3 regions of the Streptomyces sp. NBC_01622 genome follow, and region 1 is predicted to be linked to each of the others. Evidence: riboswitches for the same ligand, from Rfam matches in the RefSeq annotation. Region 1 holds a riboswitch; each other region holds the start of a gene.
What was found. Region 1 has a riboswitch for cyclic di-AMP ahead of OH768_RS08455 (peptidoglycan DD-metalloendopeptidase family protein). Riboswitches for the same ligand answer to the same signal wherever they lie in the genome.
Positions count from the first base shown of each region.

Region 2: linked by a shared signal. The riboswitch ahead of OH768_RS30720 (transglycosylase SLT domain-containing protein) and the one ahead of OH768_RS08455 (peptidoglycan DD-metalloendopeptidase family protein) in region 1 are both predicted to bind cyclic di-AMP.
Region 3: linked by a shared signal. The riboswitch ahead of OH768_RS14305 (M23 family metallopeptidase) and the one ahead of OH768_RS08455 (peptidoglycan DD-metalloendopeptidase family protein) in region 1 are both predicted to bind cyclic di-AMP.

Region 1 is NZ_CP109293.1:1,823,930-1,828,363, forward strand. It holds gene OH768_RS08440 (Glu/Leu/Phe/Val dehydrogenase dimerization domain-containing protein) at 1-97, shown strand, start outside; gene OH768_RS08445 (TetR/AcrR family transcriptional regulator) at 142-756, shown strand; gene OH768_RS08450 (SGNH/GDSL hydrolase family protein) at 859-1,644, opposite strand; gene OH768_RS08455 (peptidoglycan DD-metalloendopeptidase family protein) at 1,834-2,751, opposite strand; cyclic di-AMP (ydaO/yuaA leader) riboswitch at 2,756-2,918, opposite strand; gene OH768_RS08460 (alpha-galactosidase) at 3,220-4,434, opposite strand, start outside.
Region 2 is NZ_CP109293.1:6,661,483-6,665,916, reverse strand. It holds gene OH768_RS30725 (CocE/NonD family hydrolase) at 1-1,727, shown strand, start outside; cyclic di-AMP (ydaO/yuaA leader) riboswitch at 1,959-2,160, shown strand; gene OH768_RS30720 (transglycosylase SLT domain-containing protein) at 2,166-2,633, shown strand; gene OH768_RS30715 (HAD family hydrolase) at 2,767-3,573, opposite strand; gene OH768_RS30710 (LacI family DNA-binding transcriptional regulator) at 3,680-4,434, opposite strand, start outside.
Region 3 is NZ_CP109293.1:3,213,403-3,217,836, forward strand. It holds gene OH768_RS14300 (GntR family transcriptional regulator) at 1-601, opposite strand, end outside; gene OH768_RS14305 (M23 family metallopeptidase) at 789-1,544, opposite strand; cyclic di-AMP (ydaO/yuaA leader) riboswitch at 1,558-1,721, opposite strand; gene OH768_RS14310 (M16 family metallopeptidase) at 1,924-3,312, opposite strand; gene OH768_RS14315 (M16 family metallopeptidase) at 3,309-4,434, opposite strand, start outside.

The DNA of each region.
Region 1 (4,434 bases):
CGCGGAGGCCGACGGCACGACACCGCGCGCCGCCGCGCACGCCATCGTCGCCGACCGGCTGCCGGTCATCGCGGAGCGGTTCGGCTGGTACCGGTGAGGCACGGGGCAACAGCTTCGCGGGCCACGGAATAAGGTGGCCGGGTGGCGAGAGTGCGGTTGGGTGTGGCGGAGCGGCGTGCGGAGTTGCTGCGGGCCGCGGTCGAGCAGATCGAGGCGCGGGGTGTGGCGGCGGTCAGGATCGCCGATGTGGCCTCGGCGCTCGGGGTGAGCAACGCGCTGGTGCTCTATCACTTCTCGACCAAGGAGAAGCTGGTCGCCGCCGCGTTCGCTCATGCCGCCGAGGACGATCTCGCGCATCTGCGCAAGCTGCTCGGCCGGCGGACGACCGCGCTGCGCCGGCTGCGTGCGGCGGTGCGCTGGTACGCGCCGACCGGGCAGGCCAAGGGGTGGCGGCTGTGGATCGAGGGCTGGGCGGCGGCGCTGCGCGAACCCGCCCTGCTGGAGGTCACGCGCGATCTCGACCGGCAGTGGAAGCAGGCGCTCGCGGAGGTCGTCGCCGAGGGGGTGATCGCGGGCGAGTTCCACTGCGCGGACCCGAACGCCGCGGCCCTGCGCCTCACGGCTCTCCTGGACGGTCTGGCCGTACAGATGACGGCGTACGCGGGCGCGGTGTCGCGGACGCGGGCCCTGGAGTGGGTCGACGAGGCGCTCGCGCGGGAACTCGGCCTGGAGCGGGCGGCGTTGACCGCTCCCTGAAACGGGCGGTACCGGACGGAGTTCTCCGGCATCGGGGAACGGCCCGCGGTCGCTCTCACACCCCGGGCACGTCCTCCTCGGCGCGTCGCTCCCGTCGTTCCGTCAAGCGACCGACTCGATCCGCATCTTGATGTCGTCGGGCGACAGCGCGCCCTTGGCCTCCACGTGGTCGCCCGAGGACTCGCCGCGCAGTCGGCGTCCGATCCACGGCACCAGGTACTCGCGCGCCCAGTGCACGTCGTCGCGGCGGATGTCGAGCGTGCCGCGCGGCGGAAGCGGCGGCCAGGGCTGGTCCGGGTCGGCCGGGACCTCGACGCCGAGGACCTGACCGGCGCGGAGCGCCACGCGCGTGTGGCCCTCGGGAGAGAGGTGGAGCCGGTCGCCGTCCCAGGCCCGGCGGTCCTGGACCGTCTTCAGAGACCACAGGTCGAGCACCGGGCAGCCGTAGCGGTCGGCGATGGCACGCACATGCCCGTTGTAGGTGGCGATCTTGCCGCGCAGATGCTTGAGCACCGGCACACCACGGGTGTCGAAGCCGGTCGTCACCAGGACGGTGCCGACGGCGGAGGTGAGGTCGGCGACCGCGCGTTCGAAGCGCTCGGCCACCTCGTCGGGGTCGGTGCCGGGACGGATGATGTCGTTGCCGCCCGCGCAGAAGGAGACCAGGTCGGGGCCGATCTCCTTGGCCCGGGTGAGCTGGTCGGCCACGATCTGGTCGAGCAGTTTCCCGCGCACGGCGAGGTTGGTGTACTCGAAGTCGCCCTCGGGCCGCCGGTCCGCGAGCAGTACCGCGAACCGGTCGGCCCAGCCGACCATCGCCCCGTCGGGCCCGGGGTCGCCGACGCCCTCGGTGAAGCTGTCCCCCACCGCCACGTACGACCCGATCACTGATCTGTTGCCACTCTTCGAATCGTTAGCCACGGCAACCATAGTTCACCCTGGTGTGTGACCTACGCGATCGTAATATGGGGTTGACGGACGGTGAGATAAGCCACTTGTAAAGGGTTGTCCAAAGTCGGAATAAGCCCCTGGTCAGGGGCGTTGACCCCGGGAACTGCCCTGCACCGGGCCCTGATGTCAGCCGACGGTGACGCCGTGCGAGCGGAGGTAGGCGACCGGGTCCACGTCCGAGCCGTAGTACGGAGTGGTCCGGATCTCGAAGTGCAGGTGCGGGCCGGTCACATTGCCGGTCGCGCCGGAAAGGCCGATCTGCTGACCCTCGGTCACGGTCTGGCCGGCCGAGACGGACAGCTGCGACATGTGGGCGTACTGCGAGTACTCGCCGTCCGCATGCCGGATGACGACCTCGTTGCCGTAGGCGCCGTCGTAGGCCGCCGAGACGACCGTACCTGCGGCGACCGCCTTGACGGTGGTGCCGGTCGGGACGACGAAGTCGACGCCCGTGTGATAGCCGCTGGACCACATGCTGCCCGCGACGTGGTAGCCGGTACCGATGGTGCCGCCGGTCACGGGGAGGGTGTAGCCGCTGGAGGTGCTGGTGGTGTCGGCGCTCTGGGTGGCGGTCGTCTTCTTCGAAGAGGAGGACGAAGTGGACGAAGTGCCGGACGACTTGGCCGTGCTCGCCCCGGTGTCCGTGCTCGTGCTCGTCGTGGCCTTCTTGCCGAGGGAGAGCTTGAGGCCCGGGTGGATCAGCGAGGGGTCGGCGCCGATGGCCTCGCGGTTGTCCTGGTAGATCTTCTTCCAACCGCCGGTGACGTCCTGGTCCTCGGCGATCTTCGCGAGCCAGTCGCCCGCCTTCACCGAATACGTCTTGACGCCTTCGGTCTTGGCGGTCGCCGCCTTCTGCGTCACCGTCTTCTCAGTTGCCGGAACCGATTGAACGGCCTTTTCCGGAGCGGAAGTCGAAGTGGCCGCATGGGCGCCGGTGGCCCCCATGAGCGGAAGGGCGAGCGCGGCACCGCCGGTTCCGGCTAGGGCTATCGAGCGGGTGAGGCGCTGGGACTTGGGACGGCGGTGCTTACCCTTCGCGGGCATGACGAATTCCTCTCCGGCGCCTGCGGGGTGAGCTGTCGGGTGCGGGCTGGAGATGCCCGGCCGCGCGCTGGGCGCGGCTTTACCCCAAGCCCGTTCCGGAGACCGGAACAGGCGTCCTACCTGTGGGTCCCCCGCTCCTGCCGCATACGGGTGGGTGTGTGCGGAGTCCGGTCGGCGGCAGGATTGGGCGTCCGTCCGGATTGGTGGCGAACGTAAGCGAGGAAGACGCAAAGGGACAAGCAGGAGGTTCCACGGTTTTGTGTTTCTTGTGATCTCCTGTGGGAATTCACAGTCACCCTGCGTGAATTCCCACCCGACTTCGCCCTCAATTCCCCTGGAAAAGCATGTCAATTACGTGAACATGACGAGCGACGTACGGTCACGGATATGACGCTGCTCACGTACAACCCCTCAGCTTCCCTTATTCCAGAGCGAGTTGTAACGAAGGCTGCAATTCGGACAGAAGGCTCAGATGCGACGCAGCCGGAGAACCGTCGCATCGAGGTCACCCCGCAGCCCGGTCCGCAGCCCGTGGTGCAACAGGACAGCGCCTCGGTGGACTTCGCCCGTTTCGAGGCATTCGTACGACGCCGCCGGGTCGAGTCCGCGCAGCCGGAGCGCCGGTACCGGCTCGCCGTAGTGCTGCGCCTGGAGCAGGGCGAGGACGACGCTCTCGTCGCCGCGCGTGTACTGCACGGCGCTCAGTCCGCCGGTCGGCGGGCGCAGCCGGTGGAGGTCGCCGTGCTGCACGAGCGGCCGGATCTCCTTGTAGAGGCCGATCCACTCGCGGGCCTCGGCTAGTTCCTCCTCGGTCCACTCCGAGAGGTCGCCGCCCACGCCGAGCACCCCGGCCATGGCACTCACGAACCGGAAGCGCAGGCTGCTGACCCGGTCGTTGAGCTGGGTGTTCGGGCTGTCGGTGACCCAGGCGGCCATCACGCGCGCGGGGTGGATCTGGCTGAAGCCGTGCTGGATGGCGAGCCGGTCGAGCGGGTCGGTGTTGTCCGAGGTCCACACCTGGTCCGTACGGCTGAGGATGCCGAGGTCGATCCGGCCGCCGCCGCCCGAGCAGGACTCGAAGGCCACACCGGGGTGGGCCTCCCGCAGCCGGTCCAACAGGGCGTACAACGCGCGCACATGGTCGACCCAGAGGCGCTGCGGATAGGCGTCGCCGGGCCAGCCCGCGTCGGTGAAGCAGCGGTTGAAGTCCCACTTCACATAGTCGATGGGGGCGCTGGAGAGGAGGCCGTCGAGCTGCTCCCAGAGATACTCCTGGACGTCCTCGCGGGCGAGGTTGAGGACGAGCTGATTGCGGAACTCCGTCCGCTTTCGCCCCTCCTGGTACTGCACCCAGTCCGGGTGGGCGCGGTAGAGGTCGCTGTCCGGGTTGATCATCTCGGGCTCGACCCAGATGCCGAACTGCATGCCCAGTGAGTGGACGCGGTCGGCGAGCGGCTTGAGGCCGGCGGGGAAGCGGTCCGGGTTGGGGGTCCAGTCGCCGAGTCCGGCACGGTCGCTGGTGCGGGCGCCGAACCAGCCGTCGTCGACCACGAACAGCTCGACGCCGGCCGCCGCCGCACGCTGCGCGAGCACCTCCTGCTGCTCCTCGGAGATGTCGAACTGCGTGGCCTCCCAGGAGTTGTAGAGCACCGGCCGGTCCCGGTCGGCGTCCGGGATGACGTA
Region 2 (4,434 bases), 4.8 Mb from region 1:
ACGGCGTCGAGGTCGTCAACTGGCTTGCCGCACAACCCTGGTGCACCGGAAAGGTGGGCATGTTCGGCATCTCCTGGGGCGGCTTCAACTCCCTCCAGATCGCCGCCCTCGCCCCGGAGCCGTTGAAGGCGATCGTCACGGTCTGCGCCACGGACGACCGCTACGACAACGACGTGCACTACATGGGCGGTTCGGCCCTCGCCGTCGACCTGCACGCCTGGGCGGCCACCATGCTCGCCTTCGTCGCCCGCCCGCCGGACCCCGAGTACGCGGGCCTGATCTGGCGCGACATGTGGCTCAAGCGCCTCGAACGGATCGACCCGTTCATCCACACCTGGCTCGCCCACCAGCTCCGCGACGACTACTGGAAGCACGGCAGCGTCTGCGAGGACTACGGCGCGATCCGGGCGGCCGTCCTCGCGGTGGGCGGCTGGCACGACCCGTACCGCGACACGGTCCTACGGCTCGTCGAACACCTCCCGCCCGACCGGGTGCGCGGCCTGATCGGGCCGTGGTCCCACCAGTACCCCGACCGGGGCCTGCCGCCAGGACCCGCGATCGGCTTCCTCCAGGAGACCCTCCGCTGGTGGGACCACTGGCTGAAGCCTGCATCCGACAGTGCCTCCGGCACGGGGGACACCGGAGTCACCGCCGACCCGCTCCTGCGCGCCTACGTCAGCGACTCGCATCCTCCGGCCACGGTCTACGACACCCTGCCCGGCCGTTGGGTCGGCGAGCCCGCGTGGCCCTCGCCGCACGTGAAGACGACGACGTACGGTCTGCGGGGCGCGCCCGTCGTGGTCCGCTCCCCCATGCACACCGGTGTGGACGCGGGCCGTTTCTTCCCGTTCGGGAACGACGCCGACCTGCCGCCGGACCAGCGGGACGAGGACGCGCGGTCGGCGTGCTTCGAGTTCGAGGTGCCGGCCGAGACGTGGGTGCTGGGGCGGCCGAGGGTGCGGCTGCGGCTGACGAGTGAGGTGGAGCGCGGGCAGGTGATCGCCCGGCTGTGCGATGTCGCCCCGGACGGTTCCTCGACGCTGGTCACCCGGGGGGTGCTGAACCTGTCGGCTCGGCACGGGCGGGACCGGGCGGTGCCGTGGACGCCGGGCGCCACGGAGGACGTGACCTTCGAGCTGAACGCCATCGGGCACGCGTTCCCGCCCGGGCATCGCATCCGGCTCGCGGTGTCGTCGGCGTACTGGCCGTGGATCTGGCCGCAGCCGGAGTCGGGGGCGGGGTTCACGTTGGATCCGGAGGGGAGTGCGCTGGAACTTCCCGTGCGGGAGCGGGAGTTGACCTACGACATTCGCTTCGACGAGCCCGAGGAGGCCGCGCCGATCGGGGTCAACTACCCGGCCACGCTGGACGAGCCGCGGCCCGAGCGGCTGGTCGTGCGGGACGTGGCGAAGGGCGAGTGGCGGCTGGAGGTGGATCCCCGGTACGGCGGCACGCGTGTGTATCCGGACGGGCTTGAGTTCACCGAGGACGCGCTGGAGACGTACACGATCGACGAGTCGGATCCGTTGTCCGCCCGTACGCGGTCCGATTGGACGATCCGGCTGCATCGGCCGGAGCTGGGATGGGACACGACCGTGCGCACGCGGTCCGAGATCACTTGCGACGAAACGGACTTTATTACCTCGAATGAGGTGATCTGCACCGAGGGCAGCGAAGTGATCTTTCATCGCACCTGGGAGAAAAGGATTCCGAGAACTGCCAGTTGAGGACGAATGCCCGATTTGCCGTTCTTAATCCCGTCGTGAGTTGGGTCACGTATTTCTGTGGGTGACCTGTGGTCCTGTGTTTTTAGGTTTCCCCTTGCGGCTATTGACAGTTGAACCTTGGCTTACGCAAAGGATCAACTGCCCCATACGCCTCAGATCAAGGTCAATACGGGTTAGGTGTGATTCCGCCACTTGTTCCGGACATGTGCTCTCGCATAGTTTCCGGGCCTGTCGAGCGGAACGCCGAATCCTGCCGCCGCCCGGCATCCCAGTCACGAACTTCTCGCACGGCAGGAGCGGGGGACCCAGGTAAGTCGCCGGACCGGTCAGCACGACCGGGACGGCTTGGGGTTAAGTCACGTCCGTGAGGGCGTGGCCGGGCACCTCCCAGCCCGAACCCGACAGCTCACCTCGCAGGCGACGGAGAGGAACCTCGTCATGCCTGCATCCGCTCAGTCCCGCCGCGCCCGCCTTGTCCGCCGTGTCGTTGTCGCCGGTACCGGTGTCGCGATCCTCGCCCTGCCCGTCGTGGGGGCGACCACCGCCTCGGCCGCCACGACCTCGTCGACCACGGTCGCCGGGTACCCCAACACCCTTGACGGGTGGATCCGTGAGTCGCTCGCGATCATGGCGCAGAAGGGGATTCCGGGGACGTACAACGGGATCTACCGGAACGTGATCCGTGAGTCGTCCGGCAACCCGTACGCGATCAACAACTGGGACTCCAACGCGGCGGCCGGTACGCCGTCGAAGGGGCTGCTCCAGGTCATCGACCCGACGTTCAACGCGTATCACGTTGCCGGGACTTCGTTCGACCCGTATGACCCGGTTGCGAACATCACGGCTGCTTGCAACTACGCGGCGGCGGTGTACGGGTCGATCGACAACGTTTACGGGGCTTACTAGAAACGTGGGACCAGTCACGACGGGTTGTTTGTGCGTCTGACGCGCCGTCGTGGCTGGTCGCGCCCGCGCGGCGGAGCCGCAAATTGACACAGCCCCGCGCCCCCGAATGGGCCCCTTCGGCGCCATTCAAAGCTCAGCCGAAGAGTCTTTCCAGTACCACCGCGATGCCGTCGTCCTCGTTCGATGACGTCACCTCGTCCGCCACCGCCTTGAGTTCGGGGTGGGCGTTCGCCATCGCCACTCCATGTGCCGCCCAGTCGAACATCGGGATGTCGTTCGGCATGTCGCCGAAGGCGATGGTGTCGGAGGGGTGGAGGCCGAGGTGTCGGGCGGCGAGGGCGAGGCCCGTCGCCTTGGTGATGCCGAGTGGCTGGAGTTCGACGGTGCCGGGGCCCGACATGGTGACCGAGGCCAGTGAACCGACCACCGAGCGCGCCGTGGACGCCAACTCGTCGTCCTCCAGGGCCGGGTGACGGAGCAGCACCTTGCTGATCGGTTCGGACCACAAGTCGTCGCGCTTGCCCACCCGCACTGCGGGCAGCGTGGGGTGCGGCATCAGGTAGCCGGGCTCGATCAGCGTGAGGCCGTCCACTCCGTCCTGGTCGACCGCCGCGTACACCTGGCCCACTTCCGCCTCGATCTTGCCGAGCGCGGTCTCCGCCAACTCCCGGTCCAGGGTGACCGACCAGAGCAGACGGTCCGCGCCGGCGTCGTACAACTGCGCGCCCTGTCCGCACACCGCGAGCCCCCTGCTGCCGAGGTCTTCGAGGAGCGGTCGCACCCTCGGGGCGGGCCGGCCGGTGACGACCAGGTGCCGGGCGCCGGCCGCCGTCGCCCTCGCCAGTGCGATGCGGGACCGGTCGGAGAGTGTGTCGTCGCCGCGCAGCAGCGTTCCGTCCAGGTCGGTGGCGATCAGTGCATATGCGAGGGGTGCGGCCATGATCAGAGAATACGGATGGAACGCCCCACCGACTCGACACGAACCGGACGGCTGCTGCCTTCACATCCGTTGACCCGAGTTCCGGTTGGTTTGACAGTTACGGCGGTTATGCCGACTCCCGGACCACCAGTTCGGTGGGCAGGATCACGCCCGCCGTGTCCTCGCCGGCGATCTGAGCCAGCAGCATGCGGACCATCTCGGCGCTGATGCGGTCGTAGGGCTGCCGCATGGTGGTGAGTGCCGGGGTGATCGCCGTGGCCGCCGCCGAGTCGTCGAAGCCTCCGACAGCGATGTCATCCGGGACCGAACGGCCGGATTGCTGGAGGGTGTTGACGACTCCTAGGGCCATGAGGTCCGAGGCCACGAACACCGCGTCTATGTCGGGGGCCTGGGTGAGGAGTCGGCGGGCTGCTTCCTCGCCTCCCGTGCGGCGGTAGTCGCCCTCCACCACGAGTGCGGGGTCGTGGGGCAAGCCCGCCTCCGTGAGGACGTCCCGGTAACCGGCCAGGCGGTCGGGGCCGCCGGGGGCGTCGAGCGGGCCGGTGACCATGGCGATGCGGCGTCTGCCCCGGGAGATGAGGTGGCGGACCATCTCCTGGGCGCCGTCGCGGTCGGCTGCGGCCACGTAGCTGTACTTGGAGGCGGGGCCGAGCGGTTTGCCGCAGGCCACCAACGCGATGCCGGCGTCGCGGAGTTCGGCCGCCACCGGGTCGCCGCTGTGGTTGGAGACGAGCAGCACGCCGTCCACGTGGCCCGAGGTGATGTAGCGGGTGAGGCGGCGGCGGTCGTCCTTGGAGGAGGCCAGCATCAGGAGCAGGGGGATGTCGTGGCGGGCCAGGTGTTCGGTGCAACCCCGCAGCA
Region 3 (4,434 bases), 1.4 Mb from region 1:
TGCCCGCGCGCTCGGTGTGCAGGGCGGTGATCGCCCGCGCGCGCTCGGCGTCGCCGCGCGCCACGGCGTCCACGATGGCCCCGTGCTCCGCCCAGGACTCCACGGGGTTGGCCGGCGCCTCCACCACGTACATCCAGGCGATCTTGTGCCGCAGCTGGGTCAGCATCGAGGTCAGCGCGGGGCTCCCGGAGGCCTGGGCCAGCGTCTCGTGGAACCAGCTGCCCAGGGAGCGCAGATCCTCGCTGTTGCCCCTCCTGGCGCGCTCCTGGCCCAGCCTGACGAGGCCGCGCAGCACCTTGAGGTGGGCCTCGGTACGCCGCTGGGCGGCGCGCGAGGCACCGAGCGGCTCCAGCAGCATCCGCATCTCCAGCAGGTCGGCGGCCTCCTGCTCGGTCGGTTCCGCGACGCACGCGCCCGCGTGCCGCCGGGTCACCACGAACCCCTCCGCCTCCAGCGTGCGCAGGGCCTCCCGCACGGGGACGCGCGAGACGCCGTACCGGCGCGCGAGGAGTTCCTCCGTGAGCCGGCCGCCGCGCTCGTAGACACCGGCGACGATGTCGTCCCGGATCGCCGTGCATACCGAGTGCGCCGGAATACGCATGTCCGACCTCCGCCTTAATCCCCGTGAAACGTCGACGATTGACGTGTGTTCCGTGACTCTATTGCAATCAGCGGGAATTTCCGATGGCGGACCGGAATCCATGGATATTTTTTGGACAGGAGGGGTCCGGAAACGCCGAAAGCCCCGGCCTGCGGGCCGGGGCTCCGGGAAGTGGGGTGGTGCGTCGTCAGACGTTGACGTCGTGCTTGCGGAGGTAGGCGACGGGGTCGACGTCCGAGCCGTACTCGGCGGTCGTGCGGGCCTCGAAGTGGAGGTGCGGTCCGGTGACGTTGCCGGTCGCCCCGGAGAGGCCGATCTGCTGACCCGGGGTGACCTTCTGGCCGACGGAGACGCCGATGGACGACAGGTGGCCGTACATGGTGTACATGCCGTCGGCCATCTTGATCACGACCTGGTTGCCGTACGAGCCGCCCCAGCCGGCCTCGACGACGGTGCCGGAGCCCACCGCGTGGACGCTGGTGCCGGTCGAGGCGTGGAAGTCGATGCCCGTGTGGGCGCCGGAGGACCACAGGGAGCCACCGGTCTTGTAGCCGGTGGACACATAGGAGTTGGCGACCGGCGCGACGAAGGTGTTGAGCCTCTTGCGCTCGGCCTCACGGGCGGCGCGCGCCTGGGCCTCACGGGCCGCCTCGGCCTGGGCGGCGGCCTTGGCGCGGGCGGTCTCCTCGGCGAGCGTCTCGGCGGCGGCCCGCCGCTGGGCGACGGCCTGGGCGTCGATCTTCTCGGCCACGGAGTCGCCGATGGCGACGACGGGCGTGAGGCCGGTCTGTTCGGGGGCGGGCTCGGCGGCGAACGCGGGGGCGCTGGCCAGGGTGCCGACGACTCCGGTGGTGGCGAACGCGGCGACGCTCGCGGCGCGAACGGTGGTGCGGTGGGTCCGGCTCGGGCGACGGTGCTTCCCGGTGGCGCGGGTGAACGCCATGAAGTGGCTGGTCCTTTCCTTCCTTCTCGCCTACCGGGTTAGCTGACGGGTTCGGAGCAGGAAGGTCTCCTACGGACTCCCCCGCCACGCGCGCGGGCGTCCGATTCACCCCAGGGACTCATGTGGGTCCCCGGCTCCCCTGGCTCGCGCCGTACGGGGACTCGGCGATGACTGTCCGGTGCCGCGAGTGCGGCGCGGTGCCTGACGGACAGCCGGACCGACGCTAAGGGGGGCCACTTTCAATCCCCAAACGGATCACGGTTTTTGTAGCGCATGCCACAGGGCAGACAGGCAACCTCTCCCCCAATTCGGACAATAGGGAGCCCTGATGGCGGTTCAGTCATCAGGGCTCCCCCACGCGCGCGTGCCGCTGTTCCGACTACTCCGCCGGAACGACGGTCACTTCGCCGATACCGAGGGCCTCGACGGGCTCCTTGATCTGCTCCGCGTCGCCGACGAGGATCGTCACCAGACGGTCCACCGGGAAGGCGTTGACAACCGCCGCGGTGGCCTCCACGGTGCCGGTCGCGGCGAGCTGCTGGTACAGCGTCGCCTGGTACTCGTCGGGCAGGTGTTGCTCGACCTGGTCGGCCAGCGTGCTCGCCACGGCCGCGGCGGTCTCGTACTTGAGCGGCGCCACCCCGACGAGGTTCTGTACGGCGATGTCCCGCTCGGCGTCGGTGAGTCCGCCCTCGGCGAGCTTGCGGAGCACCGTCCACAGGTCGTCCAGGGCGGGACCCGTGTTCGGGGTGTCCACGGAGCCGCTGATGGCGAGCATCGAGGCGCCCGTGCCGTCGGGTGCCGAACGCAGCACCTGGCCGAAGGCCCGCACACCGTAGGTGTAGCCCTTCTCCTCGCGCAGGACGCGGTCCAGGCGGGAGGTGAGGGTGCCGCCGAGGCAGTACGTGCCGAGCACCTGCGCCGGCCACACGCGGTCGTGCCGGTCGGCTCCGACGCGGCCGATGAGCAGCTGCGTCTGGACGGCGCCGGGCCGGTGCACGATCACGACCCGCCCGGTGTCGTCGGCGGTCACCGGCGGCACGGGGCGCGGCTGGCCGGCGGGGCCGGTCCACGAGCCCAGGGTGTCGGCGAGCAGCGCGTCCAGGTCGATGCCGGTGAGGTCGCCGACGACCACGACGGTGGCGGTCGCGGGGCGGACGTGCCGGTCGTAGAAGGCGCGTACGGCCCCGGAGTCGATCTTCTGGACGGTCTCCTCGGTACCCTGGCGCGGGCGCGACATGCGCGAGCTCGCCGGGAACAGCTCCTTGGAGAGCTCCTTGGCCGCGCGGCGGGACGGGTTGGCCGTCTCGTGCGGGATCTCGTCGAGGCGGTTGCGGACCAGCCGCTCGACCTCGCTGTCCGCGAAGGCGGGCGCCCTGAGGGCGTCCGACAGCAGGCCGAGGCCCTTGACCAGGCGCGAGGCCGGGACCTCCAGGCTCAGGCGCAGTCCGGGGTGGTCGGCGTGCGCATCGAGAGTGGCGCCGGAGCGCTCCAGCTCGGCGGCGAACTCCTCGGCGGAGTGCTTGTCGGTGCCCTCGGAGAAGGCACGCGCGGTGATCGTGGCGACGCCGTCCAGGCCTGCCGGTTCGGCTTCCAGGGGTGCGTCGAGAAGCACCTCGACGGCGACGACCTGCTGGCCGGGCCGGTGGCAGCGCAGGACCGTCAGGCCGTTGCCGAGCGTCCCGCGCTCGGGCGCCGGGAAGGCCCACGGCCTGGCCTCGCCCGCCTGGGGCTGCGGGTGGAATTCCATCGTGGCGAGCTCGGTCACTTGGCCGCCTCCTCGTTCTCGTCGCCGGCCTCGGCCGCTGCTACTTCGTCGGCGTCATTGTCGGCATCCTCGTCCGCGATCGGCTCGTAAACGAGCACCGCGCGGTTGTCGGGCCGCAGGCGCGTCTTGGCGACCTCCTGGACCTCCTCCGCCGTCACGTCCAGGACGCGCTGTACGGCGGTCAGGGCGAGCTGCGGGTCGCCGAACAGGACGGCGTAGCGGCACAGTTCGTCCGCGCGGCCCGCGACCGTGCCGAGCCGGTCCAGCCACTCGCGCTCCAACTGGGCCTGGGCGCGCTCCATTTCCTCGGCCGTGGGGCCCTCCGCGGCGAACCGGGCGAGCTCCTCGTCGATGGCTGCCTCGATGACGGGCACCTCGACGTCACCGGACGTCTTGACGTCCAGCCACCCCAGGGAGGGCGCTCCGGCCAGCCGCAGCAGACCGAAGCCGGCCGCGACGGCCGTACGGTCGCGCCGTACAAGGCGGTTGTAGAGGAGCGAGGACTCGCCGCCGCCGAGGATGGTGAGGGCCAGGTCGGCCGCGTCGGACGCGCGCGTGCCGTCCTCCGGGAGCCGGTAGGCGCACATCAGGGCGCGGGCCGGGACCTCCTCCTCGACGATCTCGCGCAGTTCGCCGCCCATCGTGTCGGGCAGTGAGCCGTCACGGGGTGTGGGCTTGCCGTCGTGCGAGGCGATGGACCCGAAGTACCTCTCGATCCAGGCGAGCGTCTGCTCGGGGTCGATGTCGCCGACCACGGACAGGACCGCGTTGTTGGGCGCGTAGTAGGTGCGGAAGAACGCGCGGGCGTCCTCCAGGGTGGCCGCGTCCAGGTCCGCCATCGAGCCGATGGGCGTGTGGTGGTAGGGGTGGCCCTCCGGGTAGGCGAGCGCGGTCAGCTTCTCGAACGCCGTCCCGTAGGGCACGTTGTCGTAGCGCTGGCGGCGCTCGTTCTTGACGACGTCCCGCTGGTTCTCCATCGACTCCTCGTCGAGGGCGGCGAGCAGGGAGCCCATGCGGTCGGCCTCCAGCCAGAGGGCGAGCTCCAACTGGTGGGTGGGCATGGTCTCGAAGTAGTTGGTGCGCTCGAAGCTGGTGGTGCCGTTGAGCGAACCGCCCGCGCCC